Regions from separate parts of the Mesorhizobium sp. BHbdii genome, predicted to be linked through region 3. Evidence: riboswitches for the same ligand, from Rfam matches in the RefSeq annotation. Region 3 holds a riboswitch; each other region holds the start of a gene.
The links. A riboswitch is a leader RNA that binds a small molecule or an ion and turns the genes downstream of it on or off. The one in region 3 is predicted to bind thiamine pyrophosphate.
Positions count from the first base shown of each region.

Region 1: another riboswitch for thiamine pyrophosphate. It lies ahead of thiB (thiamine ABC transporter substrate binding subunit); the one in region 3 lies ahead of thiC (phosphomethylpyrimidine synthase ThiC).
Region 2: another riboswitch for thiamine pyrophosphate. It lies ahead of ACWTU8_RS03000 (YkoF family thiamine/hydroxymethylpyrimidine-binding protein); the one in region 3 lies ahead of thiC (phosphomethylpyrimidine synthase ThiC).

Region 1 is NZ_JBSPKX010000005.1:274,785-285,295, reverse strand. It holds gene ACWTU8_RS24905 (ABC-F family ATP-binding cassette domain-containing protein) at 1-1,036, opposite strand, end outside; gene ACWTU8_RS24900 (thiamine diphosphokinase) at 1,038-1,682, opposite strand; TPP riboswitch at 1,785-1,899, shown strand; gene thiB (thiamine ABC transporter substrate binding subunit) at 1,943-2,956, shown strand; gene thiP (thiamine/thiamine pyrophosphate ABC transporter permease) at 3,082-4,704, shown strand; gene thiQ (thiamine ABC transporter ATP-binding protein) at 4,701-5,471, shown strand; gene ACWTU8_RS24880 (M48 family metalloprotease) at 5,769-7,196, shown strand; gene ACWTU8_RS24875 (RNA polymerase factor sigma-32) at 7,200-8,063, opposite strand; gene ACWTU8_RS24870 (amino acid ABC transporter substrate-binding protein) at 8,395-9,168, shown strand; gene ACWTU8_RS24865 (amino acid ABC transporter permease) at 9,328-10,008, shown strand; gene ACWTU8_RS24860 (amino acid ABC transporter ATP-binding protein) at 10,005-10,511, shown strand, end outside.
Region 2 is NZ_JBSPKX010000001.1:629,224-639,734, reverse strand. It holds gene ehuR (MocR-like ectoine utilization transcription factor EhuR) at 1-968, opposite strand, end outside; gene ACWTU8_RS03020 (Lrp/AsnC family transcriptional regulator) at 1,063-1,542, shown strand; gene ACWTU8_RS03015 (NAD-dependent succinate-semialdehyde dehydrogenase) at 1,673-3,166, shown strand; gene ACWTU8_RS03010 (aminotransferase) at 3,202-4,581, shown strand; gene ACWTU8_RS03005 (alcohol dehydrogenase family protein) at 4,590-5,699, shown strand; gene ACWTU8_RS03000 (YkoF family thiamine/hydroxymethylpyrimidine-binding protein) at 5,709-6,317, opposite strand; TPP riboswitch at 6,308-6,420, opposite strand; gene ACWTU8_RS02995 (aspartate aminotransferase family protein) at 6,617-7,993, opposite strand; gene ACWTU8_RS02990 (hypothetical protein) at 8,133-8,255, shown strand; gene ACWTU8_RS02985 (NAD(P)/FAD-dependent oxidoreductase) at 8,258-9,376, shown strand; gene ACWTU8_RS02980 (hypothetical protein) at 9,538-10,008, shown strand; gene ACWTU8_RS02975 (hypothetical protein) at 10,273-10,503, shown strand.
Region 3 is NZ_JBSPKX010000013.1:36,204-46,714, reverse strand. It holds gene ACWTU8_RS30270 (hypothetical protein) at 1-849, shown strand, start outside; gene ACWTU8_RS30265 (hypothetical protein) at 899-1,324, shown strand; partial or broken gene ACWTU8_RS30260 (FAD-dependent oxidoreductase) at 1,380-2,066, opposite strand; gene thiC (phosphomethylpyrimidine synthase ThiC) at 2,069-3,910, opposite strand; TPP riboswitch at 4,021-4,132, opposite strand; gene ACWTU8_RS30250 (beta-ketoacyl-ACP synthase III) at 4,674-5,657, opposite strand; gene ACWTU8_RS30245 (adenosylmethionine--8-amino-7-oxononanoate transaminase) at 5,654-6,919, opposite strand; gene bioD (dethiobiotin synthase) at 6,916-7,554, opposite strand; gene ACWTU8_RS30235 (8-amino-7-oxononanoate synthase) at 7,551-8,711, opposite strand; gene bioB (biotin synthase BioB) at 8,708-9,613, opposite strand; gene ACWTU8_RS30225 (hypothetical protein) at 10,075-10,272, opposite strand; gene panD (aspartate 1-decarboxylase) at 10,332-10,511, opposite strand, start outside.

The DNA of each region.
Region 1 (10,511 bases), on a different contig from region 3:
CCAGATTGGTGCCGAGCCGCACCGAGCCTGAATCCGGCTTCAATTCGCCGGTCAGCATCTTCAGCAGCGTCGTCTTGCCGGCGCCGTTCGGGCCGACCAAGCCGACACGATCGCCGCGCTGGATGCGGGTCGAGAAGCCCTTGACCACGGTAAGATCGCCAAAGCTCTTCTCGATGTTCTTGGCCTCGATCACCAGCTTGCCGGATTCGGCGGCGTCGCTGGCCACCATGGTCGCCGCACCCTCGGCGCCGCGATGGCCACGAAAACGCTGGCGCAGGGTCTGCAGTTCGCCGAGCCGGCGCATGTTGCGCTTGCGCCTTGCCGTCACGCCGTAGCGCAACCAGTGCTCCTCGCGCACGATCTGGCGGCCAAGCTTGTGCTGCTCGCGCTCTTCTTCTTCCAGCACGTTGTCGCGCCATTCCTCGAAATGGCCAAAGCCCTTGTCGAGCCTGCGGGTCTGGCCGCGATCGAGCCAGACAGTGGCGCGTGACACGCGCTCGAGGAAACGGCGGTCGTGCGAGATGACGATCAGCGCCGAAGAGGTGCGGCCAAGCTCCTCCTCCAGCCACTCGATGACCGACAGGTCGAGATGGTTGGTCGGCTCATCAAGGAGGAGAATGTCGGGCTCCGGCGCCATGACGCGGGCAAGGGCAGCACGGCGCGCCTCGCCGCCGGAGAGATCGTTCGGCCGCTCGTCGCCGGACAGGCCGAGATGCTCCATCAGATAGGTGGCGCGGTAGGGATCGTCGGCGGGTCCGAGCCCCGCCTCGACGTAGGCGCGGACGCTGGCGAAATCATCCATGTCGGGCATTTGCGGCAGGTAGCGCACTGTCGCCGAAGGCTGGCGGAACACCTCGCCGTCCTGCGGCTCGATCAATCCCGCAGCGATCTTGAGCAACGTCGACTTGCCCGAGCCGTTGCGGCCGACCAAAGCGATCTTGTCGCCCGCCGACGCCGTCAGTTCCGCTCCGTCGAGCAGCGGCGTGCCACCGAAGGTCAGTTTTATCCCGTCGAGATTGAGAAGTGGCGGCGCCATGTCAGCTTTCGGTAAGGGGGAATGGGTGGGCGAGCAACAGCGCGCGGCCGCTGCCCAGCGCGATTTCAAGCCGGCCCTTGACCTCATTGGAAATGGTCAGCGACGAGCCGAACGCCATCTCGATATGGTTCAGCGGCCATTTGGCGCCGGTCACGCTCAGGCCGGAAAGGTCGGAAAAGCCGAGAATCGAAAACAGCGTGCCATCGGCGTAGTCGAAGCCGACCTTTCCGCGAAGCAAGGGGATGCCTTCCTGTGCGCCGCTGGTCAAAAGCACCTCCGTCCCTGCCTCGGCCAGTCGGACGCTGAGCGCCAGGTGCAAGAAGGCGTGGTCGGTCCGCTTGCCACCGAACGCGCCGGCAAGCACGAGGCTGGTCGCGCCGCGTTCGAGCGCGGCGGCGATAGCCAGTTCGCCGTCGGTCTTGTCCTTTTCTGCCGGAAACACCTGGCGGGGCACGGCGGCCAGCTCGTCCGGCAAATCCGCCGGCACCGAATCGAAGTCGCCGACCCAGAGTTCCGGCGTCAGGCTCAGCGTCCGGGCATGGCTCATGCCGGCGTCGGCGGCGATGACACGCGTGCCAGCGACCTGGCGGTCGAGCAGCGGCGTGCGGATAAGATCGCCGCCAAGCAGGATGGTGAATTTGCTCATATGCGTGGCCCTTACCAGCCCTGCTTGCGAAACGGAAGGCCGCGTTCCGGATGCCCGGCAAACTTCCGCTTGCGCCACACCTGGGCCGGGCCTATGTGTCGAAACGCTCTAACGGGGTGCTGGACGCGATCTTCGCGGACCAGCTGAGAGGCAACCATGCCAACCCGCTGAACCTGATCCGGTTTGTACCGGCGGAGGGATTAGACGTTTCGGACAGCCCGACGCCTCAATTCCTTTCAACGTGAACGAAGGAGGCGCCGATGCGCACGTTTTTATACACTCTTGTTTCGGCAATGCTGCTTGCGGCGGCCCTTCTCGCCGGCATCGGGCCGGCATCCGCGCAGGAAAAACTCACCGTCTATACCTATGAGAGCTTCACCGCCGACTGGGGTCCAGGCCCCGCGGTGAAGAAGGCCTTCGAGGCCGAATGCGGCTGTACTCTCGAATTCGTCGCGGTCGCCGACGGCGTCGCCCTGCTCAACCGCGTCAAGCTGGAAGGCGCCGCAACCAAGGCCGACATCGTGCTCGGCCTCGACACCAATCTGACGGCCGAAGCCAAGGCCACCGGCCTGTTTTCGCCGCATGGCGTCGTCATCGACGTCAATGTGCCGGGTGGCTGGAGCGACAATATTTTCGTGCCGTTCGACTATGGCTATTTCGCCGTCGTCTACGACACCGAAAAGCTAAAGACCCCGCCGAAGAGCCTGAAGGAATTGGTCGACGGCAATGCCGATGAGAAGATCGTTATCCAGGATCCGCGCACCTCGACGCCCGGTCTCGGCCTGCTGTTGTGGGTGAGGTCGGTCTATGGCGACAAGGCGCCGGAAGCCTGGGCCAAGCTTAAGGCAAAGGTGCTCACCGTGACGCCGGGCTGGAGCGAGGCCTATGGCCTGTTCACCAAGGGTGAGGCGCCGATGGTGCTGTCCTATACCACGTCGCCGGCCTATCACATGGTCGCCGAAAACACCGAACGCTATCAGGCGGCGTCCTTCGAGGAGGGCGAGTATCTGCAGATCGAGGTTGCCGGCATAACCACCACGGGTGCGAAGAACCCGTTGGCGAAACAGTTCTTGACTTTCATGACCGGGCCGAAATTCCAGGATGTCATCCCCGAGACCAACTGGATGTTTCCTGCCGGCAAAACTGACAAGCCGCTCAATCCGGCCTTCGACAAGCTCGTCAAGCCGACCAAGACTTTGCTGTTCAGCCCCGAAGAGGTCGCCGCCAACCGCAAGGCCTGGGTCGACGAATGGCTGTCGGTGATGAGCAAGTAGCTTGTGATTGAAAGATGATCACCTTACGGTGCCCCCCTCTGTCCTGCAGGACAGAGGGGCGTGGGCGGGAACTCGGCCTCAGCCATATTTTCTGCTTCGACGATCGTTGAACCAGGCAGGGCGGCATGCATACCGGATATCCTGCCGATCCCCGCGTCACCGCCGGCACCATCGCGCTTGCCGCTGTTGCGCTGCTGATCGGCGGAGCGTTCGCCGGGCTCATCCTTGAAGCTACGCGCAACCCGACCGGCGCCGCGTCGACTTTCGATTCCTACCTCTTCCGTGTCGCCCGTTTCACGCTGTGGCAGGCTTTGCTGTCGACACTGCTTTCCGTGGTGCCGGCGCTGTTCGTTGCGCGGGCGCTGTCGCGGCATCCGCGCTTCTTTGGTCGTGCCTTGATCCTGCAGCTCTTCGCCGTGCCGCTTGCGCTGCCGGCCATCGTCGCCGCACTCGGCATTCTGGCTCTCTATGGCCGTGCCGGCTATTTCGCCGGCGTGCTCACCGCGATTGGCGGTCAGGGCTGGCCGGGCATATACGGCCTGTCCGGCATCCTCGTAGCCCATGTCTTCTTCAATCTGCCGCTGGCGACGCGGCTGTTCCTCGAGGCGCTGGCGACGGTGCCGGCCGACCAGTGGCGGCTGGCGAGCCAGCTCGGCATGGGCGCCAGACCCGCATTCCGGTTGATCGAATGGCCGACGCTGCGTGCGGCACTGCCAGGGGTCGCCGGGCTTGTCTTCATGCTCTGCATCACATCCTTTACCATCGTGCTCACGCTGGGCGGTGGGCCGGGCGCGACGACACTGGAGGTCGCCATCTATCAGGCGCTGCGTTTCGATTTCGATCCTGCCCGCGCGGTCACGCTGACACTGCTGCAGATCGCGCTGACCTTCATCGTGGTGCTTGCATTGATGCGGCTTGGCGCCAACACCGTCGGCGACGCCAACCTGCCGGTGGCACCGCGCCGGTATCTTTCGGCTGGTACGGCCGAGACCGTGCTGAACGCAGCATTGATCGTTCTGGCATTGCTGTTCGTCGCCGGGCCGATGGCGGCCACGGTGACGTCAGGCCTTGGGGCCGATCTCGGCCGGCTGGCGGCCGAGCGCGCGGTGCGGCAGGCAACGCTGACCAGCGCCGTGCTCGCCTTGCTGGCGGCGCTGCTTTCAGTGGCGCTGTCGCTGTCGCTCGTCATGGCACGACGGGCGCTGGCCTTGAGGCGTCGCGTCGACGCCAAGACGCTGCTCGAATACGCCACCGATACCGGCGCCGGCTTCGTCCTCGTCGTGCCGCCCATCGTAATCGGCGCCGGCTGGTTCCTTCTCCTGCGTACTTTCAGCGATGTCTTTGCCATCGCCCCTGTCATGGTCGTCGCCGTCAACGCGGTGATGGCGATGCCGTTTGCCATCCGCGCCATTCGCCCCGGCTATGATGCGGCGAGCGAACGCCACGAACGGCTCTGTTTACTGCTTGGCATTTCGGGCTGGGACCGGTTCCGGCTGGTCGACTGGCCGTCGCTGCGGCGGCCGCTCGCCACCGGTTTCGCGTTCGCGATGGCTTTGTCGCTCGGCGATCTCGGCGTCATTGCCCTGTTCGGCAGCGACTCCCTGCAGACGCTGCCTTATCTCTTGCTGTCGCGCATGGGCAGCTACCGCACTATGGACGCGGCAGGCCTGGCATTGCTGCTCGGCCTGGTCTGTCTCGCGCTTGTCCTGGCCGCGGACTGGCTGGGACGGGGGGGAGAAAAATCATGACGCTCAACAGTGAAAGCGGTACGGCTGTGCGGCTGGAAAAGGTCTCGTTCAGCTATGGCGAAGCGCCGTTTTTATTCGATGTCGAGTTCGCCGCCTCGAAGATCACCGCCATCATGGGGTCGAGCGGTTCGGGAAAATCGACACTGCTCAATCTGGTGGCCGGCTTCGAGAGGCCGCGATCGGGCCGCGTGCTGATCGGCGGCGCCGATTTCGGCGCCAAACCGCCTTCGGCGCGGCCGGTGTCGATGGTGTTCCAGGAAAACAATCTCTTTGCCCATCTTTCGGTCGAACGAAATGTCGGCCTTGGCCGCTCGCCGTCGCTCAGGCTGACCGAGGCCGACCACGCTGCGGTCGCCGCGGCGCTCAAGCGCGTCGGCCTTGCCGGCAAGCAACAGCGCCTGCCGCGCGAACTCTCCGGTGGCGAGCGGCAACGCGTCGCGCTCGCCCGCGTCCTGGTGCGCGACCGGCCGGTGCTCTTGCTCGACGAACCGTTCGCCTCGCTCGGACCGGCCTTGCGCGACGACATGCTCGATCTGGTAGCCGACGTTCATGCAGAGCGGCGCATGACGGTGCTGTTCGTCACGCATCAGCCGGAGGACGCCCACCGTATCGGCAAGGACATGGTGTTCCTGGACAATGCCACAGTTGCCGCAACCGGGACTGTCGCCGATTTTTTCACCAAGGCTGGACCGGAAGCCTTCCGGCACTATATCGGTGCAGGTCCGTTTGGCGCGGGATCACGAGATGTTGCCCGGAAGCGGACATAATTTACGGCCAAACCGGCTTCAGGCGATGTGGTGCTTGCTTGCCATGGTCAAAGTAGTGTGGCTAGGTCCTCCGATACTGGTCCGGCATAGGTTGTGATTTGCCACTTCGGTGTCATGCGTGCTCGTGGGCGCGAAGGACGCTGTGGCAGTTGATTGTGCGTATGATCCTTTCTGAAAATCGATGCCCGATTTTCAGGGCCATGTGCTGAGACCCGAAAGGAAGCTGTTCTGCCGACCGGCACCGACAGAGTGAGAAGGAAACCACTGGCGCGCTTCCTCGCGCTGGCCGGCTTTGCCATGGCGCTGGCAAGCTGCCAGATGTTCACGCCTCCGGACGTGCAGGAATCCGGCTTCCAGCCTTCCAACAAACCGATCACGGTCGACAATGTCGCAGCCAACAGCAAGCTCGCCGAAATGGCGAAGGCGCAGCACCCGCGCATCCTCGCCACCTATGGCGGCGAGTATTCCGATCCCAAGCTCGAACGTATGGTCGCCAAGGTCGTCGGCAGCCTGACCGTGGTGTCCGCCAACCCGACCCAGACCTACCGCATCACCATCCTCAATTCGCCCAACGTCAATGCTTTCGCGCTGCCGGGCGGCTATCTCTACATCACGCGCGGCCTGTTGGCGCTGGCCAACGATTCGGCCGAGCTCGCCGCGGTCATCGCGCATGAGATGGGCCACGTCACTGCAAACCACGGCTTGCAGCGCCAGCAGCTCGAGGCTGAGGAGGGGTTTGCAACCAAGGTCGTCTCGGATGTGCTCGGCGACAGCCCGACCGCCAAGGCGGCACTGATCCGTGGCAAGCTGCGGCTTGCCCAGTTCTCGCGCAATCAGGAGCTTGAGGCTGACGGCATCGGCATCAAGTCGATCGGCGAGGCGGGCTTCGATCCCTTTGCCGCCGGCCGCTTCCTGCAGTCCATGTCGGCCTACACCGATTTCCGCTCTATCAGCGGCGCCACCGACGCCAGCCTCGACTTCCTGGCGACGCATCCCAACACGCCGCAACGCATCGATCTGGCGCAGCGTCATGCCCGCCAGTTCGGTGCGCCCGGCGTCGGCACGCGCGACCGCGACGCCTTCCTCGCCGGTATAGACGGCCTGCTCTACGGCGACACACCGGAAGAGGGCTATGTGCGTGGCGAAACCTTCCTGCATCCAGGGCTCGGCGTGTCGTTCTCGGTGCCCGATGGCTTCATCATCGACAACTCGGCCGCGGCGGTGACGGCAACCGGGCCAGGCGACATAGCGATCCGCTTCGACGGCGTTTCGATCGACAAGAGCCGCTCGCTGACCGACTACATCCGCAGCGGCTGGGTGGCCGGTCTCGACGAAAGCAGCGTGCGCCAGGAAACGATCAATGGCAACGAGGCGGCGACGGCGCATGCCAGCGCCGAGGGCTGGCAGTTCGACATCGCCGTGATCCGCGCCGGCGGTCAGGTCTACCGGCTGTTGACCGCGGCACCTTCCGCCAGCACCTCGCTGGATGCCTTGGCGCGCTCGGTCAGCGGCTCCTTCCGTATCTTGAGCGCAACCGAGAAAGCGGCGCTGAAGCCGCTGCATATCCGCGTTGTCACGGTGCGGCCCGGACAGACCATGGGGTCGCTCGCCGCGCAGATGGTCGGCGTCGATCGCAAGCTGGACCTGTTCAGGGTGCTCAACGCGATGTCGCCCGGTGCAGCAGTGTCCGCCGGCGACAAGGTCAAGATCATCACCGACAAATAAGATTCAGGCGGCTGTCGCCAGAAACTCGGGGTTTTGCTTCACCAGCGCTATCTTGAGCTTTTCCATGGCGCGTGCCTCGATTTGGCGGACGCGCTCCTTGGAGATGCCGAGCGCCTCGCCGAGGGCTTCGAGCGTCGCGCCCTCGTCGCTCAGCCGGCGCTCCTCGATGATCCTGAGCTCGCGGGCATTGAGCGCGCCGAGCGCCGTTTTCAGCCAGACAGAGCGGCGTTCGACATCGATCGTGTCGCTTACGACCTCGTCCGGCAAAGGATCGTCAGAAACCAGGAAATCCATTCGCTCGGTGGCGCCCGCATCGTCGGCGAGCGGCTGGTTGAGCGAGCTATCCGGTGCCGAAAGGCGGGAGTCCATCATCGCCACGTCGGCCTCCGAGACGCCGAGCGCCACCGACACCTCGCGGTAGAGCGAAGTATTCGAGATCGGCTCGGCGCCGTTCGCCAAGCGGGCGCGCAGGCGCCGCAAATTGAAGAACAGCGCCTTTTGCGCCGAACTGGTGCCGCCACGCACGATCGACCAGTTGCGCAGGATATAGTCCTGCATCGAGGCGCGGATCCACCACGTCGCATAGGTCGAAAACCGCACCTCGCGCTCCGGTTCGAAACGGGCCGCTGCCTCCAGCAGGCCGACATGGCCTTCCTGGACCAGGTCGCCGAGCGGCAGACCGTAGTGGCGGAATTTCGAGGCCATGGAAATGACCAGCCGCATATGCGCCATGGCGATTTGGTGCAGCGCCTGCTGGTCGTTGTCTTGCTTCCAGCGCAGCGCGAGAAGATGCTCCTCGTCGCGCTCGAGATAGGGGGCTTTCATCGCCGCGCGGACCATGGTTCGCCCTGCCATATCTTCCATCATGCCACGCTCCCTGTTCCGGGCGTTGCGGTGCGATCGCTCGACCCTGAGCTGGCATCGTGGTTGAATTGGCGACGCCGCGCCCTACAACAGCCAAGAACGTGCCACGCGGGTGAATGGTTCCGCGGCTGATGGCGCGTGGATTGCACTGGCGAAAGCTCGTTGCGGCGGTCGCTGCGCGGTCGGTTGGCGTGACTCGACGTGGTTTTGAGAATTGGATTTCAAAAGCGTCTTATTTTTGAAATCCGGTTCCTTATTTCGCCAGGCTGCATCTGTCAGTTTCCGGCGCTCAACAAATACGCCGGACGTCGGCCAAGGACGGGATCACAGAAAAATGAAATGGCTCAAATCGCTTATCGTCGCCGGAACACTGCAGGTTTTGGCCGTCACATCAGGCCATACCGGCGCAAATCTCGATCAGATCAAGCAGGTCGGCGTCCTTAAGGTCGGCACCGAAGGCACCTATGCCCCCTTCACCTATCATGATGCCTCGGGTGCATTGGTCGGCTTCGACGTCGAGATAGCCCAGGCGATTGCCGAGCGCCTCGGCGTCAAGGCCGAATTCCTCGAAGGCAAATGGGACGGGCTGATCGCCGGCCTCGACGCCAAGCGTTATGACGCCGTCATCAATCAGGTCGGCATCACCGAGGCGCGAAAGGCCAAGTATGATTTCTCCGATCCCTACATCGCTTCCAAGGCGGTGCTGATCGTGCGCGGCGACAATACCGATATCAAGAGCTTTGCCGACCTCAAGGGCAAGAAGGCGGCGCAGTCGCTGACTTCGAATTTCGGCAAACTCGCCGAAACGAACGGCGCCGAGCTCGTCGGCACCGATGGTTTCGACCAATCGATCCAGCTGCTTCTTACCGGCCGCGCCGACGCCACCATCAACGACAGCCTGTCTTTCCTCGATTTCAAGAAGCAAAAGCCCGACGCCAATGTGAAGATCGCCGCGCAGGAAGAAAACGCCGACTATTCCGGCGTCATCGTGCGCAAGGGCGATCCGGAACTGGTCGCCGCCATCAATCAGGCACTGGCCGACATCAAGGCCGACGGCACCTACCAGAAGATCGCCGACACCTATTTCGGCCAGGACGTTTCGAAGTAAGCGCATCGCACGGAGCGGGCCGGTTGCCGGCCCGCATGGCAAGCATCGCGGCGAGCCGTCTTTGACGGCCGCCGCTTTTCGCGTGATATGACGATCGTATGGTCGCGCCTCGATGCTGCCGGGCCGGTTTTGGGCGGCAATCTCGCAAGGAGGGTTTTCGTGCCGCACTGGCTGCAATTGATGCTGGACTCATTGCCGACGCTGCTATGGGCCGCGCTGATCTTCACCGTGCCGCTAACGCTCCTGTCGTTCGCATTCGGTCTCTTCGTAGGGCTGGTTGCGGCGCTTGTCCGGCTGTTCGGCCCGAAGCCGCTGGTCGCCGTGGTCCGCTTCTACGTCTGGATCTTCCGTGGCACGCCACTTCTGGTGCAGCTCTTCCTGATCTTCTACGGCCTGCCCTCGGTCGGCATCCTGCTCGACGCTTTTTCAGCCGCGTTGATCGGCTTCACGCTCAACATCGGCGCCTATACGTCGGAAATCATCCGCGCCGTCATAGGCTCGGTGCCCAAGGGGCAGTGGGAGGCGGCCTACTCGATCGGCATGACCTGGAGCCAGGCGATGCGGCGCACCATACTGCCGCAGGCCGGCCGCGTGGCGGTGCCGCCGCTGTCCAACACCTTCATCTCGCTGGTCAAGGATACATCGCTGGCCGCCGCCATCACCGTGCCGGAAATGTTCCAGGCGGCGCAGCGGATCGTCGCCACCACCTATGAGCCGCTGATCCTCTATATCGAGGCGGCGGCCCTGTATCTGGCGCTGAGCTCGGTGCTGTCGGCATTGCAGACGCGCTTGGAAAAGCGGCTTAACCGCTATGGCGGCTTCCTGGAGGCGCGCTCATGATCGGCCTCACCGACATCGAGAAGCGCTTCGGCGACAACCTCGTGCTGAAGGGCGTGACCGTCACCATCGAGGAAGGCAGCGTCACAGCCCTTGTCGGTCCCTCGGGCGGCGGGAAAAGCACGCTTCTGCGCTGCATCAACCTGCTTGAGATCCCGACTTCGGGCACGGTGCGCATCGGCGACGACGCGCTCGAATTCCACCCTGGCGGCAAGGTTTCCGCAACGGCCATCCGGCGCCTGCGGCTGCAGACGGGCATGGTGTTCCAGAATTTCCAGCTGTTCCCACACCGCACCGCGATCGAGAATGTCATGGAGGGGCTGGTGACGGTGCTGAAATGGCCGACGGCGAGGGCGCGCGAGCGGGGGCTCGCTCTGCTCGAAAAGGTCGGGATGGCGCATAAGGCCGATGCCTGGCCGGCGACGCTGTCAGGCGGCCAGCAGCAACGCGTTGCGATCGCCCGGGCGCTGGCGCCATCGCCGAAAGTGCTGTTGTGCGACGAGCCG
Region 2 (10,511 bases), on a different contig from region 3:
GCGACGGCGGCGACATAGCGGTCGGGCGCCGCGAGATAACCAATGCGCAGGCCTGGCACGACGATCTTGGTGAAGGAGGTGACGTAGAGCGTGCGCTCGGGCGCGAAGGCGGCGACCGGCGGCGGACGACCCTCGACCAGCGGGCCGAGCACGTCGTTCTCGATGATGGCGATGTCGTGCCTGCGCGCCACCGCGGCGATTTGCTCGCGCCGCGCGGCGCCCATAAGCGTTGCGGTCGGATTGATCACCGAGGGCTGCACGAATACGGCGCGGATGTCGGAAAGCTGGCACGCCTCGTCGAGCGCCTCCGGGATCAGGCCATTATCGTCGATCGGCAGGCCCTCGAGGTTGAAGCCGAGATAGCGCGCCAGCGGGATCAGCGTATGGTGGCCGATCGCCTCGGTGGCGACGGTCGAACCGGGCGGCGCCACGCTCATCAGTGCCACCGTCATGCCGGCCGTGGCGCCGTTGGTCAGGCTGACATTCTGCGCGGATACATCGAGACCGCACAGCCGCAGCCATTCGACCGCCACCGCGCGGTGGCGCGGGAACACCATGTTCGGCCGGAACGACAGCGCCGAACTCGACGGCAGGTTCTCGGCAAGCCAGCCCAGCGCCTGTTTCAGCCGCTCCAGATGCATCGGCTCGCAAACCGGCTTCAGGATGGAGAGGTCGATGACCTCGCCAAGACGCTCCGGCAGGTAGGGCGGCTCGGGCTCGCGGCGCTGCGTCAGCACGAAGCTGCCGCGGCCGATCTCGCCGGAGACCAGGCCCCGGCGGATCAGTTCCTCGTAGGCGCGACTGACCGTCTGCACCGAAAGCTTCAATTCGTCGGCCAGCCGGCGATGCGTCGGCAGCCGCGCGCCGTTGGCCAGCCGCCCATCATGGATCGCGCGCGCGAACTGGTCGGCGAGCGATTGATAGGCCGGCCGCCTGATGAGCGCGGGATCTGGACGCCATAATGTCATGACATATTAGAGATCGAAATCAGTGCAATTGACAATCGAAATAATGCGCCGTCATGGTGTCGGGCAAGAAAAAAAGCAGACGCTCATGGCCGCATTGAAACTCGATCAGATCGACCTCAAAATCCTCGACGTGGTCCAACGCGACGGGCGCATCACCAAGCTGGCGCTCGCCGACAAGGTGGGCCTGTCGCCGACGCCGTGCTGGATGCGGCTGCGCAAGCTCGAAAAGGCCGGCATCGTCGCCGGCTATCACGCCAAAGTTGCGATGCGCGCCGTCGCGCCGGTCGCCACAGTACTGATGGAGGTGACGCTGGCCAGCCACCGCCAGGCCGATTTCGACCGCTTCGAGCGCGTCATCCGCGACGTCCCCGAAATCGTCGCCTGCTGGTCGGTGGGCGGCGGCGTCGACTATCTGCTGAAAGTGATGGCGCGCGACATCGACGCCTACCAGCGGCTGGTCGACGTCCTGCTCGAACGCGAGATCGGCATCGACCGCTATTTTACCTACATCGTCACCAAGACGGTGAAGGAGGAGATGGCCTTGCCGGTAGCGGATTTGTTGCCGGCGTCCTGACCCTAGAGAGATCGTCTGCCCGAGCGATGCAATAGAGACAATCTCTCTACGGACGGGCGCCCAGACAGCCTCTCTGTCTGCTGCACGCGGATAGTCTTCCCATATCACTCCGAACCGGGAGACCTCGAACATGTCCGCGCATTTTGCCCGCCCACAACGCCACGAAGCGCTTGACCGTCTAGCCGATCGCCGCCTGCTGCGCGAACTCGCCTATGTCGACGGCCACTGGACTGCGAGTGAAGCCGCCGAGAGCTTCGAGGTGACCGATCCTGCCACAGGCACCGCCGTTGCCTGGGTTGCCGCGCTCGATAGCAGGCAGACGAGCAAGGCGATCGACGCGGCCTCCCGCGCCTTTCCCGCCTGGCGCGCGGCTCTCCCACAGGAACGCGCGAGAATTCTGCGAAAATGGTTCGATCTGATCATCGCTGCCAAGGATGATCTGGCGCTGTTGATGACGCTCGAACAGGGCAAGCCGCTTAGGGAAGCGCTTGGCGAGATCGACTACGCCGCCTCCTTCGTCGAGTGGTATGCCGAGGAGGCAAAACGCCTCAACGCCGAAAGCGTCACCAGCCACTTGCCAAACGCCGAGATGATGGTGCGGCGCGAGCCGCTCGGCGTCGTCGGCGTTGTCACCCCGTGGAATTTTCCCGCGGCCATGCTGACCCGCAAGGCGGCGGCCGCCCTTGCCGCCGGCTGCTCCATCGTCGCGCACCCTTCGTCGGAAACGCCGCTGTCGGCACTGGCGCTTGCCGAGCTCGGCGAACGCGCCGGCCTGCCGGCAGGCGTCTTCAACGTTCTCACCGGCAAGGCTTCGACCATCGTTGGGCGGATGTGCGAAGACGCTCGCGTCCGGGCCATAAGCTTCACGGGCTCGACGGAGATCGGCAGGCTGATCGCCGCGCAAAGTGCGCCGACGATGAAGCGGCTGGTGATGGAGCTTGGCGGCCACGCGCCGCTGATCGTCTTCGCCGACGCCGATCTCGACAAGGCTGTGACCATAGCCGTCGATGCGAAATTCGCCACTTCCGGCCAGGATTGCCTCGCCGCCAACCGCATCTATGTCCAGCGCCCGATCTACGATCGTTTCTGCGCCGCCTTCGCCAGGCGCATCGAGACGCTGCGGACCGGCAATGGCCTGGCTGATGACACCGACATCGGGCCCTTGATGCATGAGCGCGGGGTCAAGAAGGTCGAGGAGCAGGTCGCCGATGCGCTCGCCCATGGCGCACGCTGCCTCACCGGCGGCAAACGCGATTCTGCAGGACCGCTGTTCTACCGCCCGACCCTGCTCGCCGATGTCACCGACGACGCGCTGATCATGCGCGAGGAAACTTTTGGTCCGGTGGCCGCGGTGACGCCCTTCGACAGCGAGGATGAGGTCATCGCCCGCGCCAACGCCACCGAATACGGGCTCGTCGCCTATGTCGTCACCGAGAACGGCGGCCGCCAATTGCGCATGGGCCGCGCGCTCGACTATGGCATGGTCGCCATCAACCGCGTGAAGATCACGGGCGCGCCGATTCCCTTCGGCGGCGTCAAACAGTCCGGCATCGGCCGCGAGGGCTCGCACCACGGGCTCGAAGCCTTTACCGATCTCAAATATCTCTGCCTGGACGTCGCGTAAGCCGCGCCCGACACTTTTCCTCAGGAGTAAAAAAGATGCTCGACCAGTCCAACGAACTCGCCGCCTGGGACCGCGACCACTTCTTCCATCCCTCGACCCATATGGGTACCCACGCGCGCGGCGAGAGCCCGACCCGCGTGATCGCCGGCGGCGAAGGCGTCACCATCTGGGACAATAATGGCCGCAAGAGCATCGATGCCTTCGCCGGCCTCTATTGCGTCAATGTCGGCTATGGCCGGCAGAAGATCGCCGACGCCATCGCCGCGCAAGCCAAGAACCTCGCCTATTACCACGCCTATGTCGGCCACGGCACCGAGGCGTCGATCACGCTGTCCAAGATGATCATCGACCGCGCCCCGCAAGGCATGTCGAGGGTCTATTTCGGCCTCTCCGGTTCCGACGCCAACGAAACCAACATCAAGCTGATCTGGTACTACAACAACGTGCTCGGCAGGCCGGAGAAGAAGAAGATCATCTCGCGCTGGCGCGGCTATCACGGCTCCGGCGTCATGACCGGATCGCTGACTGGGCTCGACCTGTTCCACAACGCCTTCGACCTGCCGCGTGCGCCGATCCTGCACACCGAGGCGCCCTATTATTTCCGCCGTACCGACCGCTCGCTGAGCGAGGAGCAGTTTTCCCAATACTGCGCCGACAAGCTCGAAGAGATGATCCTGGCTGAAGGCCCGGACACGGTTGCCGCCTTCATCGGCGAGCCGATCCTCGGCACCGGCGGCATTGTGCCGCCGCCCGCCCTCTATTGGGAAAAGATCCAGGCGGTGCTGAAGAAATACGACGTGCTGCTGGTCGCCGACGAAGTGGTCACCGGCTTCGGCCGGCTGGGCACCATGTTCGGCTCCGACCATTACGGCATCAAGCCCGACCTGATCACCATCGCCAAGGGCCTGACCTCGGCCTATGCGCCGCTGTCGGGCGTCATCGTCTCGGACAAGGTCTGGCAGGTGCTGGTGCAGGGTTCCGACAAGCTCGGCTCGCTCGGCCATGGCTGGACCTATTCAGCGCATCCGATCTGCGTTGCCGCCGGTGTCGCCAACCTCGAACTGATCGACGAGATGGACCTGGTGACCAACGCCGCCGAGACAGGCGCCTATTTCCGTGCCGAACTGGCGAAAGCCGTCGGCGGCCACAAAAACGTCGGCGAGGTGCGCGGCGACGGCATGCTGGCGGCAATCGAGTTCGTCGCCGACAGAAATGATCGCGTGTTCTTCGATGCATCGCAAAAGATCGGGCCGCAGGTCGCAACCGCCCTCGCCGCAAGCGGTGTCATCGGCCGCGCCATGCCGCAGGGCGACATTCTCGGCTTTGCGCCGCCGCTCTGCCTCACCCGCGAAGAGGCCGACATCATCGTCTCGAAGACGGCCGATGCGGTGAAAAGCGTGTTTGCAAACATCTGAAGATCGACATGGACGCCATGACCAAAACCCTCCCCGCCACCATGGCCGCCGTGCAGCTGACCGGTCACGGCGGGCCGGAAAAGCTCGTCTACCGCACCGACGTGAAAGTGCCCTCGCCCGCCCCAGGTGAAGTGCTGGTCAAGGTCACCGCTTGCGGCATGAACAACACCGATGTCTGGGTGCGTCAGGGCGCCTATGGCACGGAGGAAGATGCTGCCGCGGTATCGACTTGGCGCCGCCAAGGCAACACGCTGACTTTCCCGCGCATCCAGGGCACAGACACGGTCGGCCACATCGTCGCCCTCGGCGATGGCGTCTCGCCGGACCGTATCGGCGAGCGGGTGATGGTCGATTTCTCGATCTACAACCGCGACGACGATTCCCTCGCCGACATCGACTACATGGGCCACGGCCGTGACGGCGGCTATGCCGAATACCAGGCTGTGCCAGCCGAGAACGCCCATGTCGTCGATACCGAAATGACCGATGTCGAACTTGCCACCTTCTGCTGCGCCTATCTCACGGGCGAACAGATGCTGGAACGTGCCGCACTAAGAGCTGGCGAGCGTGTGCTGGTCACTGGCGCTTCTGGCGGCGTCGGCTCCGGCATCGTGCAGCTGGCGCGGGCGCGCGGCGCCATCCCCTATGCCGTCGTCGGCAAGGGCAAGGAACAGGCGGTGCTCGACATCGGGGCCGAAGCGGTGATCACTCGTGGCATCGCCGACCTGCCCGCCGCCGTGAACGCAGCGACCGAGGGCCGGCCGATCGACGTGGTTGCTGACCTGGTCGGCGGCGCCATGTTCAACGACCTCTTGCGCATCCTCAGGCCCGAAGGTCGCTACACGACGGCCGGCGCGATTGCCGGCCCGGTCGTGCAGCTCGATCTGCGCACTATGTATCTCAAGCAGTTGCAGCTGCACGGGTCCAGTCAGGGCACACGACACGATTTCCGCCGTATCGTGCGCTACATCGAGGACAAGAAGATCCGACCGCTGGTCGGCGGCGTCTACAAGCTCTCCGATTTCCACCGCGCCCAGGCGGATTTCATTGCCAAGGATTTCGTCGGCAAGCTGGTGGTCGTTCCGGATGCCGTCTCGGATCTCGCTGCAACCTGTTGACAGCCAAGGCTAACGAGGGCTCGGGCTGTTCGCCGACACGGTAAGGTCGAGCGCGACATGGCCTTGCGGCGCGCCGAAGCGAAGGAAAGCTTCCGACACCGTCGCGAACACCGGTCCAGCGTCGCCCCTCAGCTTCGTGCAGAAATTCTTCGACCTGTCAAAGACCCCCGAGGCCTTGAGGAAGTCGATGCAGCCGTAGATCTCGTCCATGTGGTGGCCCTCGCCGAGCGGATAGAGCGAGAACTGCGCGGCGACCTCTTGTCCGAGTTTTTTCGCACCGTCGACATGCGCCCGCGCCGCGCCGATGCGCTCGGCCAGGGACGGCTCGTGGCTGCTGCCGGAAAGCGGTGTGCAGATCGGATCGTCAGGCTCGCCAGGGCAGCCACGCGACACCGTTGCCGACAACACGCAATGCACGCCACTTGCCGCCGCCGATGCGAAGAGATCGCGCATGGCCGGGAAAAGCTGTTCGGGCGGGCCGACGATCAGCGTCGAGATGTCGTCGGTCTCGATGCGGAAATTCGGTCGATAGGGATCCATCGCCGAAAGTGCCCTAAGGATGACGCCGACGAAATCGTCGCACATCGGATACAGGGAAATCTGTGCACCTGAAAACATGGTCGCCTCGCTCCGCTGGCATTACCCAGATCAGCTTGAGGGACCGAAGGCTTGACGCCCACCATCTCAGCCCCGGCAATACGGAGCGCCCCTGTCGATATGAGCGACGTAGCACCCGCGCAAAGGATGTTCAAGTATGGGTCTAGGGCAATCGCTCCAAGGCAATCGCTTCAGAGCAATTGCCAAGCTTGGCGGCGCCGGCGAAGCTGCCGATCCCCCGCTTGCGGGGGAGATCGGATCCCGCTTTGGCTTTCGCCAGCCACCAACGCCCGTTCAGCCTCTCCCTTCGGATGACCTGATCAGCTCTGTGATCCGACCTGCTTGACCGCGGCTTCGAGCGATCTTTCAAACGCGTCGACCACCTGATCGACCTGGGGTTCGGTGATGATCAGCGGCGGGCAGAAGGCCAGCGCGTCGCCCATGTTGCGCGAGATCACGCCGTTCTGCTGCATGAAACCGTTGACGAGCCCGCCCAGCGCGCCGGCCGTCTCCCACGGCGTCTTGTCCGCCTTGTCGCCGACCAGTTCGACCGCCGCGATCAGGCCGACGCCGCGCACTTCGCCGACAAGCGGGTGCGAAGCGAACTTGCGCAGGCACTTCTGCATATGCGCGCCGACCGTGCGCGCATTGCCGACGAGATCGCGTTCCTCGATCAGCTTCAGGTTCTCCAACGCGACCGCGGCCGCTACGGGATGGCCGCCGCCGGTGAAGCCGTGGCCGAAGGTGCCGATCCGATTGCTTTCGTCGGCAATCGGCTCGAAAACTTTTTCGTTGATCAGCAGGGCCGAGATCGGCAGGTAGGATGAAGAGATCTGTTTCGACAGCACCATGATGTCGGGCCTGATACCGAAGGTCTGCGAGCCGAACATTTCGCCGGTTCGACCAAAGCCGCAGATGACTTCGTCGGCAACGAGCAGGATGTCGTATTTCGACAGCACCGCCTGGATCTTCTCCCAGTAGCCGGCCGGCGGAACGATGACGCCGCCGGCGCCCATGATCGGTTCGCCGAAGAAGGCGGCGATGGTTTCCGGGCCCTCGGCCAGGATCAGCTTTTCCAAGTCGTCGGCAAGCCGGCTCGAAAACTGCTCTTCGCTCTCGCCTGGCAGCGCTTCGCGCCAATGGTGCGGCGTCGACGTGTGCAGCACATTGGCGATCGGCAGGTCGAAGGAAATGTGGTTGTTGGGCAGGCCGGTCAGGCTTGCCGCGGCAATGGTGACGCCGTGATAGCCGCGATTGCGGCTGATGATCTTCTTGCGTGCCGGCTGGCCGAGGGCATTGGACCGGTACCAGATCATCTTCATGGCCGTATCATTGGCCTCGGAGCCGGAATTGGTGAAATACGCCTTGCTCATCGACACTGGCGCCATCTGCACAAGCTTCTCGGCGAGATCGATCAGCGGCGAATGCGATTTGGAACCGAAGTCGTGATAGTAAGGCAGCTTGGACATCTGGCGCACCGCCGCGTCGACCAGCCGCTTCTCCGAGAAGCCGACCGCGACACTCCAAAGCCCGGCCATCGCCTCGATGTAGCGGTTGCCGGCCAGATCCTCGACATAGATGCCGTCGCCCTTCTCGATGACGAGCGGCCCTGCCTCCTCATGCTTGCGGGCATTGGTGTAGGCGTGCATGTGGTAGCTGACGTCGCGGGCTTCGGGAGAATTCGGTCGTGCGTCCATGATGGTTCCTGTCCTGCATGCCGGACTGGGTCCTGCCGCCGTTCGGCGCGCATCGCCTCTTGGATTATGCTGTTTGATGCATCTGTTTCTCGTAAGGGTGTCAAGCCCTTTCGAAAGCGCTGGCGGATGGACGGAAGACATGCAGAATTTCAGCTTCGAGGCCGCAGAACGCGAGAACCTGCACGAAGCCGTCTGTGCGCATCGCCGGGTCGTTATCGTTGAACGGCTCTCCAGGCACAACAACAGGGCTGAGGTGGCCTGATCGTGGACCATGTCGACTGCATCGTTGCCGGCGCCGGGGTCGTCGGCCTCGCGATCGCGCGCGAGATGGCGCAGCGCGGCATGGACACCCTGATCCTCGAAGCCGAGAACGCCATCGGCACCGGGATTAGCTCGCGCAATTCCGAGGTTATCCATGCCGGCATCTACTATCCGGCCGGATCGCTGAAGGCCCGGCTCTGCGTGGCAGGCCGGGAAAAGCTCTACCGTTATTGCCAGGAGCGGGCGGTGCCGCATGCGCGCTGCGGCAAGCTCGTCGTCGCCACGAATGCCGGACAGGAGCCGGTGCTCGCTTCCATCCTGGCCAACGCCTCTGCTTGCGGCGCGGGCAACCTGACGCCCTTAACCGCCGCCGAGGCGCGCAGGCTGGAGCCGAAGCTGCGATGCACGGCGGCCCTTTTGTCTCCCGCAACCGGCATCATCGACAGCCACGCGCTGATGCTGGCGCTGCTGGGCGACGCCGAGAAGCACGGGGCGACACTCAGCCTCAACACCCGCATCGTCGCCGGCCGCATCGAGAGTGGGCGCATCGTGCTCGACACGGTCGACAGCACCAGCGGCGGCTTTGAAATCGCCACCGCGCGCTTCATCAACGCCGCCGGGCTTGGCGCCACGGCACTTGCCGGCTCGCTTGACGGGCTCGACCGGCAATTCGTGCCAGAACTACGCTACGCCAAGGGCAATTATTTTTCGGTCGCCGGCCGGGCGCCGTTCTCGCGACTGGTCTATCCCATACCCGAACCCGGCGGGCTCGGCGTGCATCTGACGCTCGACCTCGACGGCGTCGCCCGCTTCGGGCCTGACGTCGAATGGACGGATCAACTCGACTATCGCGTCGATCCAGCGCGTGGCGAGCGCTTTTACGACGAGGTCCGCAAATACTGGCCGGACCTCGCCGATGGCAGCCTGCAGCCGGCCTATAGCGGCATCCGGCCGAAGCTCTCCGGTCCCGGCGAAGCCAATGCCGACTTCGTCATCCAGGACGCGGCGGTGCACGGCGTGGAGAGCCTCGTCAATTTGTTCGGCATCGAGAGCCCCGGCCTGACCTCAAGCCTGGCGATCGCCGACCATGTCGCGCAGCGCCTCGCGCCGAAGGCAAGCTAACCGAGGCGACCTGCGCGAGCGTGCCCGCTGCTAAAAGCATAGCCAAAAACGCACGTAAGCCATCCGTAAGTCGGGGTCGAAAACCTGGGTCCGTCGATCACAGCCGATTACCGGAGGCCTCAAGCTCTCCGAAACCGTCGGCCCATGACTAGGAGGATCCGATGCGGCTCGACAACGATCACACGCCATTCCGCCGGGACGACGCGCAATCCGAATGGCGCACTGCCTCGGCGCTGGCCGATCTCTTGTCCTTCGAAGCGTCGAGTCTTGACGCGAAACCGAAGGCTGCGGCTTCTGGCCGGACCGCGGAGGCGCTTTCACGATTTGTGGCGGCGATCCGGGCGCGTATGACCGGTCCTGGCGGCTACTATAATCTTGGCAACGCGCTCGGGCTGGTGATGGGCGTCACGATCCAGCTCACCGCCCCCCAAGGGTCCGGCATGGGCGGCGCCGGCCTGTTCGACTATTTCGCTGGCAGCAGCGGTGCGGTGGCGCTGACGCTGGCGACGCTGGTCTTCTTCTGCAGCGGCGAAGTCTATCACCGCGCCTGGGCCGGGCGGACGTCCCCGATCCGGCTTTTAACCGCCTCGCCGATCTCCTATCGGGGATCGGCGCCATCGGGCTTGGCATAGCGCCGTTCCTGTTCGGCCAGCCGGTGCTGGCCAGCCGCCTGCCGGCGACGCTCGCGGCGGCGCTGTCGATGGGCGCCGCCTGCCTGAGGTGTGGTTGGGCGGTTCCCCTGCCCTTGTTGCCGCGCCGCTGACATTGCTTGCCTGTTACCTGCTGTGGGCCAGGGCCGACCTTCTGCTGTTTGCCAACAGCGCCTGCGAAAGCGCGCCCGCACGGCCCAGGCGCCGTAGACCGCCCAAGGCAACCAAACGACCGGGACCATCGATATGAAGAACCGTTTCGAAGCCATACCGAACCCAAGCTGCCGGTTCGACATCTGGGACAATGAGACCGGCGAGCCCGTCGTCCATCACGACCGGCTGCTCACCTTCGCCTCGGCGAAGTTGGCTGCAAGGATCGCCGACTTCCTTAATGACAGCCGTAGCCACCGGCGCCACGCCGGCGCCGCCGAATGGCGCGTTGCTGACCGCGATATCTCGTCTTGCCACAAACTTTAACGAAGAAT
Region 3 (10,511 bases):
AAGAATGACAACGCACTGCCGCCGCTGCCGGACCGGCGCGGCATGGAGGGGTTCATGGCCAGTCTGGCCGGCGGGCGGCTGCGCGGGAGCGACCCGGTCGAGGCGGCGCAACACATCATGTATGAGGCCTGGGAGGCGACTACCCGCAGCAAACGGATCGCCCTGGCCAGGAAAGCGCTCAAAGTGTCGCCCTTGTGCGCTGACGCCTATGTGCTGCTGGCCGAGGAAGAGGCGAAATCCGTCGAGGAAGCCCTCACCTGGTACCAGAAGGGTGTGGAGGCGGGGGAACAGGCGCTCGGGGCTGAGGGGTTCGAGGAATATGCCGGACACTTCTGGGGCTTTCTTGAAACCCGCCCCTATATGCGGGCGCGGGCCGGGCTTGCCGCCGCCCTGTGGCGGCTCGGCCAGCATCAGGAGGCGATTGGCCATTATTGGGCTATGCTTGAGCTCAATCCCAACGACAATCAAGGCATTCGCTACGTACTGGCCGGGCATCTTTTGGCGCGCAATGCCATCAAGGCCCTTAAGAAGCTCATCCAAGACGATGGCGTTGCCGCGTGGCTCTATACGCAGGCCCTGCTTGCCTTCCGTGAGAACGATCGAGACGCCGACCAACTGGCCGAAGAGGCTTGGCTGGCCAACCGCCATGTGCCCGGCGTCTTGTCCGGCAAGCAGCCTCTGGTTGCCTCCATGGACGGCTACATCACCATGGGAGGCGAAGATGAGGCGGCCGAATACGTCGAAGAGAATGGCGAGGCTTGGCAGGCGACGCCCGGCGCTATCGAATGGTTGGTGCAAGCGACCAAGAAATTGAAACCGCGCAAACGGCGGCACGGCGCCGGTGCTTAACGCCAATCTCGCGAGGAACTGTGGACCAGGTGCGGAAAGGCGAATCAGAATGAGCAAAGGCAAGCGCATGACTCGCCTGACACCGGCAGCTTGCGAAGCAATCCATGCCCAGATGCTCGAGGCCTGCCAAAAGATCGCCGCGGATCATGGATTGGTCATAGAGGGCGCCGGCTGGCGCAGCCTGGAGTCCGGCTTTGCCTTCGAGCCGGTGTTCCGAGTCAGCATTCCCGCCTCCGACGGCACAGCATTCAATCTCGAAAAGGACATGTTCGAGTATCTGGCCGCGCGATACGGTTTGACACCCTCGGACTTCGGACGCGAGTTCACGGTCGAAGGTGAAAGATTCCGGGTCACCGGCATTGATCCTCGACGGCCGAAATATCCCATCTCCGCCGAGCGGATACCCGATCGGCGGGGTTTCAAATTTACCGCCGAAAACGTCGCTATGCTGCTGAAATCACCGACCACGCCATGACGTTCATTAAATGTTCCCAAACTTGGCCAAAATCGCAGCTTCGGGCCGGTTAGGCCATGAAGCAGTTTCCCGAGCGCGGCACGACATAGACCGGAATACGCGGATGGAGCAGGCGTACCGGTCGGGAAAGCGAGATCTCGGATGTTCTGAGAACCAGCACCTCGCCGCGCACGCCGCGCAGGCCGGGGAGCGAGCGTGCGGCGGCCATGCCCTTGCAATCGAGGATGCGGTCGAAGTGCGCGCCGGGCGGGGCGCCGGGTTGCCCAAAGACAAAGTCGACACCGAGCAGGGTAAGCTTCGCGTGCAGCCCCTGCAGCGCGCGGCGCGGGTCGAGATGGGTTTCCTCCTCGAAGAAGAGGCCTGCCTGGAAACGCCCGCCAAGGTCCGGCTCCAGTACTCCGATCTCGTCGACGGAAAGCTGCCGATGGCCCCGCGTGCGCGCGGCGAAGCGCCGCAACTCGGCCATATCGCGAGACGGCGCGACAACCAACGTTCCGTTGAAGCAAACGCTGCCCGGAAGTGCAGCCTCCCACCACTCCGCGGCGGGCAGGCCCAGCCGGATCACGTCTTCCTCGGCGCTCTCCCGCTCGCAATAGGGCGCGAGCATGCCGCCGGCGAGCCAAGACGCGCCACCGCCGATGGCGGGCTGTCGCTCGACGACAGTGACATCGGCGCCGCAACTGGCGAGTTCATGGGCGACGGCGAGACCGGCCACGCCCGCGCCTTTGACAAGCACGTGCATCGTCAGCCTTCCTGGACGCCGTCCAAGCGATGGAGTTCGCTATCCACGACCGGCACGTAGAGGTCGCCGCGGTCGCGGAACTTCTCCGCCATCGCGGCCATGCCCTCCTTCTGCGCCTCTGCCCGTATGTCGTGAGAGATGCGCATCGAGCAGAATTTCGGGCCGCACATGGAGCAGAAATGCGCAACCTTGTGCGCCTCCTTGGGCAGGGTCTCGTCGTGCATCGACCGCGCCGTCTCGGGATCGAGGGAGAGATTGAACTGGTCCTCCCAGCGGAATTCGAAACGCGCGCGCGAAAGCGCATCGTCGCGCACCTTCGCCGCGGGGTGGCCCTTGGCGAGGTCCGCCGCGTGGGCCGCGATCTTGTAGGTGATCACGCCCGTCTTGACGTCGTCGCGGTCGGGCAGGCCCAGATGCTCCTTGGGCGTCACGTAGCAGAGCATCGCCGTGCCGAACCAGCCGATCATCGCCGCCCCGATGGCCGAGGTGATGTGATCGTAGCCAGGCGCGATGTCGGTCGTCAGTGGTCCGAGCGTATAGAACGGCGCCTCGCCGCAGACCGCAAGCTGCTTGTCCATGTTCTCCTTGATCTTGTGCATGGGAACATGGCCGGGACCTTCGATCATCACCTGGCAGTCCTTCGCCCAGGCGATCCTGGTCAGTTCGCCAAGCGTCTCAAGCTCTGCGAACTGGGCGGCATCGTTGGCGTCTGCGATCGATCCGGGGCGCAGCCCATCGCCCAGCGAGAACGACACGTCATAGGCGCGACAGATGTCGCAGATTTCCTCGAAATGTTCGTAGAGGAAGCTTTCCCGGTGGTGTGCCAGGCACCACTTGGCCATGATCGAACCACCCCGGCTGACAATGCCGGTCACACGGTCCACGGTCAGAGGGATGTAGGCTAGCCGCACGCCGGCGTGGATGGTGAAATAGTCGACGCCCTGCTCGGCCTGCTCGACAAGTGTGTCGCGGAAGACCTCCCACGAGAGCTCCTCGGCGATGCCGCCCACCTTCTCCAGCGCCTGGTAGAGCGACACGGTGCCGATCGGCACCGGCGAATTGCGGATGATCCATTCGCGAATGTTGTGGATGTTGCGGCCGGTGGAAAGATCCATCACCGTATCGGCGCCCCAGCGGGTGGCCCACACCATCTTCTCCACCTCTTCGGCCATCGAAGAAGTCACCGCCGAGTTGCCGATATTGGCGTTGATCTTCGTCAGGAAATTGCGGCCGATTATCATCGGCTTCGATTTCGGGTGGTTGATGTTGGCCGGGAGGATGGCGCGGCCGCGCGCGATCTCGTCGCGCACGAACTCAGGCGTCACGTAATCGGGGATCACGGCGCCGAAACTCTCGCCATCGCGGGCGAGCTTCGTTTTCAGTTCCTCCCGGCCGAGATTCTCGCGGATGGCAACGAATTCCATCTCCGGCGTGATGATGCCCGCACGCGCATAGGCAAGCTGGGTGACCGCCTTGCCGCCCCTGGCCTTCAGCGGCCCGTTGAGCTCGGGAAACTGCGGCGTGAGCCGGTCGCCGGTGGCAAAGCCGTTGTCTTCCGCCTTGACGCTGCGTCCGTCGTAGCGCACCACGTCGCCGCGTGCCTCGATCCATCCCTCGCGCAGACGCGGCAGCCCCTTTTCGATGTTGATCGACGCGTCTGGGTCGGTGTAGCGACCGGAGGAATCGTAGACCGTGACCGGAGGCTCGCCGGCGCTCGGGTGCACGGCGATCTCGCGCATCGGCACGCGGATTTCAGGATGAATGGTACCGGGCCTGTACACCTTGCACGAGGCGGGCAGGGGACCAGTGGTGACCTGAGGTTTGGGGTCGTTCCGGGTATCCATGGTGAGCCTCCCTGCTCAGTGCAACGGAGACCCAGTCCACGCGGTGAGGAGGAAGTGAAGCTTCGCTTGCTGTCGGGTCATTGCCCGAATGCCGAAGCCGGGTGGCCGACCCGCGAAACCTCGCACCGTCCCTACGCCAGTATGAACTGGATCAGGTTCAACGGGTCACTGCGCACGATAGCAGTATCTCAGCCCCTTGCCGGGACTCCCCTGGTGAGGCACTCAAACTGAAGGAAGCGCGGCCGTCCTGTCAACTGCCGTTGAGCCAGAAGCACGCGAAGGCAACTTCAGACCAGGCGGGCCATTGCAACGAGAATTGGCGGGAATACGGGTCCCCGCAACAGATTGGTCCAGAAACAAGCGCAGCTGTTGATAACATTGAAAAGCAAGAAAAAGCGCCTCGACCAGCGCCGCCCCGAGACAGCCCGACCCTGCAGGCCCAACGCCACCACCAAGTGCCTCGCCAATAGGCCTCGCGCCGGCCGCCGTCAAAAGCAGTCTCGCCGAAGCGGCTTGATGCGTGAATCGAGGGCCCGGAGTGATGACCTGCGAACGCAACCCGACATCTGAGCCTCGATCCACATCGGGCGCTTTTGCAAGGATATCGCAGCAATGCGGCCAACGAGCGAAAGGATTAGCAAGTTGGCATCGGTCAGGACCTGTTATTTTGATCGCGCAACGTACCGCTCCCAAGGCCTACATGCCCGGCAGCGAGCACAGTCCTCCTGCCGGGCACCCGAGCGACCACATGCCGATTGCCGAGTTAGAAACCGACCACCAGCGCTCCGCCGGTGAGCCCGGCCCCGGCAGCCACCAGCAGAAGGTTCTCGCCAGGTTCAATTGATCTGGCACGATGGGCGACCGACAGCGACAGCGGGATCGTCGCGGCCGACGAATTGCCATACTCTGCGATCGTCTTGACGATGCGCTCGTCGGCGATGCCGAGTGCCTTTCCGACGGGGTCAAAAATACGGGCATTGGCCTGGTGCGGCACGAAGCGGGTGACGTCGTCGGCAGAGAGGCCGGCCGCCGCCAGCGCCTCTTCAGAACAGCGCCTCATCATGTCGACCGCCTTGACGAACACTTGGCGTCCGTCGGCGATGGTCATTCGTGTGTCACCGATGTCGATCTCTTCCGAGAAGGGACGGCTGCTGCCGCCGGCCGGGATCCGGATCAGGCCATAGCCTCCGCCGTCGGCGCTCAGGGACGCCCCGAGAATGCCGTGGGCCCGATCGCTGGACGGTACGAGCACCACCGCGCCTGCGGCATCGGCGAACAGCACCGCGCTTGCACGCTCGGCCGGGTTGATCCTACGGCTCAATATGTTGGCGGCAATCACGACGGCCGGTCGGTTGTGCAGGCGCACATACCCCTCGGCGAAGGTCAGCGCATAGATGAAGCCGCCGCAAGCGCCGGCGAGATCGACCGCGCCCGAGTTTTCGCAGCCGAGCCGGTGCGCCACCAGCGGCGCGCTCGGCGGCAGCAGATGGTCCGGCGTCGAAGTCGCAAGAAGGAGCAGGCCAAAGTCCTTGCGATCGATGCCGGCATCGTCCAGCGCCATCGCACCCGCTTTGGCCGCGAGGCCCGAAAGCGTGTCGCCGGGCTCCGCCCAGAAGCGCGAGCGGATGCCGGTGCGCTGCTCGATCCAGCCGGCATCCAGTCCGAGGCTTTGCTCGATCTCGGCATTCTCGACCTTTCGGCCCGGGACATGATGGCCAAACCCGACTAGGCGCGCCGTACGGTTCATTGGCCGTTGCCCGCCAGGTCGGCCGCTTCGTCGATCGCGTCGTAGAGGCGGTCGAGCTCGTCCGACGTCACGCAATAAGGCGGCATGACATAGATGACATTGCCGAGCGGCCTCACCAGCAATCCACGCTCGAGGAACAAGGCACGCAGCGTTGGGCCGATTTCGGCGAGATAGCCGGCACCCTCGACGCACAGGGCCAGCGCGGCGATGGTGCCTATGGCGCGCACATTCTCGAATCGCGGATCGTCGCGGAATCGCGCCAAGTTCTCGTCCTGCATCCGCGCCAGGGCGGCGAGCCGCTCCAGCACCGGTTCTTCCTGCCAGATGCCGACATTGGCGAGTGCGGCCGCGCAGGCGATCGGATTGGCCGTGTAGGAACTCGAATGGAAGAAGGTTTTTGTCCGGTCCCTCAAATAGTGCGCCTCAAAAATCGCATCGGTGGCAAGCGTCGCCGCGAGCGGCACCGCGCCGCCCGTCAGCCCCTTGGAGGTGCACAATATGTCCGGCGCGATTGCAGCCTGCTCGCAGGCAAACAGCGTGCCGGTGCGGCCCCAGCCGGTCATCACCTCGTCGGCGATGAACAGCGTTCCGGAACGCTCGGCGATCCCCTTCAGTTCGGCCAGCACTCGTGCCGGATAGATCAGCATGCCGCCGGCGCCCAGCACCAGTGGTTCGACAATCAAAGCGGCGGCGCTGCGATCGCGTGTCACGGCTTCAAATGCATCGAGGGTTTTCTGCTCCCGGCCCACGGCCGGAAAGGGGATGGTGTCGACCTCGAACAGCAGCGGCTCATAGGCGGCGTTGAAGACGCCGCGCGCCCCGACACTCATCGCCCCGATCGTGTCGCCGTGATAGCCGTGCTCCATCACGACGATGCGCGAGCGTAGCGTGCCGATGTTGCGGAAATACCCGAGAGCCATTTTCAGCGCGACCTCGACGCTGGTCGAACCGCTGTCTGAATAAAACACCCGGTCGAGGCCGGCCGGCGCCATCCCGACCAGGGCCGAGGCCAGTTGCTCGGCCGGCTCATGGGTGAGACCGGCGAAGATCAGCTGGTCGAGCGTCTCGGTGGCGTCGCGGATCGCCGCCATGATTTTCGGGTGGCGGTGGCCATGGGTGATCACCCACCAGGACGAGATCGCATCGAGGATGCGCTTGCCCTCGCGCGTCTCGAGCCAGGCGCCCTCGGTGCGCGCGATCGTCGTCGGCGGCGGTTCGATGGCGTGCTGGGTAAACGGGTGCCAGACGGCGGAGCGGCTCATGCGCAGACCTCATCGAACGCGGCCTTGTCGAAATGGGTGCTCATCGCCCGCCGCAGCGTTTCAGGCGTCAGCGGATCGAGCGGGGGCAGCCGGCCGAGCACGCGTACCTCGCCCATCGAAGCAATCGTGCATTCGGTGTCGGGCATCGCTTCGCCGATGAAGGCGACGCCGAGCACACGGATGTCGCGCCGGCGCAGCGCCTCGATCGACAGGAGCGTGTGGTTGATGGTGCCGAGCGCCGTGCGCGCGCACAGCACGACGGGAGCGCGCCAGTGGGTAAAGACATCGATGAACAGGGTCCTGCGGGTGAGCGGCACCATCAGACCGCCGGCGCCCTCGACAATCAGGGGTCCCGCGACTTCCGGCAGGGCGAGACGGTCGGGGTCGATTTCGGTTGCCTCGAGCTCGGCGGCGCGATGCGGCGACAGCGGCTTCAGCAGGCGCCAGGCCTCTGGAAGGATCCGCTCGTCGGGCAATTCGGCGAGGCGCGCGACCGTCTGACTGTCGGTCTCGCCGTCGAGCCCCGCCTGGATTGGTTTCCAGTAGCTGCCGCCCAAAAGGCCGGCGAGACCGGCGGCAAGCACGGTCTTGCCGATGCCGGTGTCGGTGCCGGTGATGACGAAGGTTCTACTCATCGTGTGATGCGCTGCAGTTCGGCCAGCGCCTCGACCAGATTGGCGATGTCGGCCGTTTCGATATTGAGCGTCAGCGAGATTCTGAGCCGCGCGGTGCCCTCCGGCACGGTCGGCGGCCGGATACCACGCACGTCGAAGCCGCGACCCTGCAGGGCCGCGGCAAACGCCATGACGCGATGATTGTCGCCGACAGGAAAGGGCAGGATCTGCGAGCCGCTCGGCGCAACACCGCAGCGCAGCTCGATCGCTTCGCCGGCAAAGGCGACATGTTCGGCCAGCCGTTTTCTGCGCTCGGGTTCGTCGCGAAGGATATCGAGCGCTTCCGCTGCCGCGACCGCCATCAACGGCGAGGGGGCGGTGGCATAGATAAAGGGGCGGCAGCGGTTGACGAGATAGTCGCGGAGCACCGTCGGTCCGGTCACCAAAGCGCCGGAGCCACCCAGCGCCTTGCCGCAGGTGTGGAGCGAAACGACATTGTCGCGGCCCTCGAAATCATGGCCGAGGCCGCGCCCGTTCGGGCCATACACGCCTGTCGCGTGGGCCTCGTCGACGAAGAGAAACGCGTCATGGCGATCGGCCACCGCGATCAGGTCGGTCAGCGGCGCCTTGTCGCCATCCATGGAATAAAGGCTTTCGACCACGATCCAGGGGCGGCCAGTGCCGCCGGTCGCGCGCCAGGCATGGATGGCGTCGTTTACCGCGTCGGCATCGTTGTGCGCGACCAACCTTACCTCGGCGCGGCCGGCCCGGGCGCCCTCATGCGCGCTGGCATGGACGAGTTCGTCGAGCACGATCAGGTCGCCCTTTTGCGGCAGGGTGGTCAGCACCGCGGTATTGGCGACATAACCGCTCCCGAAATACAGCGCCCGCTCGGCGCCGAAGAAGTGGGCGGCCTTCGCCTCGAGCGCCTCGTGCTCAGGCGTGTTGCCGCGCAGCAGCCGCGAACCGGTCGCCCCGACGTGCGTGCCGGCGGCGATCGCCATCGCCACCGCATCCGCCAGCCGTTTCGAGCGGGCGAGCCCAAGATAGTCGTTCGAGGCAAAATCGATCCCCTCGGGCCCGGTCAGATGGCGCAACCGATGCCTGCGGGTGAGCCCGGCAAGGCTCGCCGCATAGCGGTCGAGCGGCCGCTCGCCGATCGTGCCATAACCGGTCATTGGGCTTCGCGTTCCGTGGGCTTGATGCCAAGGCGCCTGAAGAGAGCGCCGTCCTTGTCCTCGCCGGGATTGTCGGCCGTGAGCAGCGTATCGCCGACGAAGATCGAATTGGCGCCGGCGAAGAAGCACAGCGCCTGGAGTTCGTCGCTCATCGCGGTGCGGCCGGCCGAGAGGCGCACGTCGGACTGCGGCATGATCACCCGGGCGAGTGCGATCATGCGCACGAAGTCGATCGGATCGACCGGCTCGGCATGTTCGAGCGGCGTGCCCGGGATCGGGATCAGCATGTTGATCGGCACGCTTTCCGGCGGCTCGGGCAGGTTGGCGAGGGTCACCAGTATGTCGATCCGGTCGGCCTTGTCCTCGCCCATGCCGACAATGCCGCCGCAGCAGACCTTTATCCCGGCCTCGCGGACATTTTCGAGGGTTTCCAGCCGGTCGGCGAAGCTGCGGGTGGTGATGATTTCGCCGTAGTGGCGCTCGGAGGTGTCGATGTTGTGGTTGTAGTAGTCGAGGCCCGCCGCCTTCAGCCGCGCGGCTTGTTGGGGTTCGAGCATGCCGAGCGTCATGCAGGTTTCCATGCCGAGCGCTCTTACCCCCTCGACCATGGCGATGACCTCCTCCATGTCGCGCTCCTTGGGGCTGCGCCAGGCCGCGCCCATGCAATAGCGCGTGGCGCCGGCGTCACGCGCCTTCCTCGCCTCGGCGATGACGCGCTCGACCTCCATCAGTTTTGAGGCCTTGAGCCCCGACGCATGGTGCGCGGACTGGCTGCAATAGCCGCAATCCTCTGGACAGCCGCCGGTCTTGATCGACAGGAGCCGCGACAGTTGCACCCGGTTGCGGTCGAAGTTCTGGCGATGGATCGTGTGCGCCAGGAAGAGCATGTCGTTGAACGGCATGTCGTGGATGGCCTGGGCGGCATCCCGGTGCCAGCGGGACGGGCCGCCAGGGGACAGTGCCGCCGCCGGGTTCGACGTGAGTTCCACGGTTGTGTCGGTCGTCATGGTGATTACCCTTGAAGGCGGATCAGCCTCTGGGGATGTTTGCGGGGACGAGGCGCCCGAACCTGTTTTGTGTCTGCCGGCCGGAGCCGGAACCTGGAAAACGCGCCCGTCGATCGGACCCGCCGGGTCCGCAATGGACTCACCGCACGCCAACCCCCTGCCCGAAGCTTGCTCCGCGGTCCCGCGTTCGGCGTAGGGACACTCGGTCCGGATCGTGTCGCCGCCTTGGAGGTAGGCCATGTCCAGGAAGTAGGCGAGGAGGTCAAGCCGGTGAGCAGACGCCATCTGGTGTAGCTCCCTCACCTGTTCGCTGATGAAGGTGAGCGCTTCGCCCCGGTCGCATGGCAGCCTTTGGCTCACTGCTTCGAGCCTCTGCCAGTTTCGCGCTTTTCCTGAAGCCGCGCCGCGATCGCGGCGAAGCGGCCGCCGCGAGCAACCGGAGCGTCGTTCCGCACGCCTTGGGCGCCGCCCGCATGCGATGGCTCAAAAGGGTCTTCGTCAGATGGAGAGACGGCCGGATCCTTGTCCGGCCTGTCATTCGATCCTTTCGTCATGGTCAAGTTCCTTCTAAAATGCGGTGGTGCGCAGGTGCGACGTGGCTGGAGGGGGATCGTCATGATTGGCCGACCAGCGCGGGGACGGGGAGGGCGGCGCCGGCCTCGTCGAGGATGGCAAAACGGTAGCCCGTCCCATCGCGCTCGACCGAATAGGTCAGCCGCCCAGTGATCCGGTTGTCACGGTCGAAGGTCAGCACCCGCGGTTTGAGCGCGGTGAGTTGGGCTTCTTCCACATA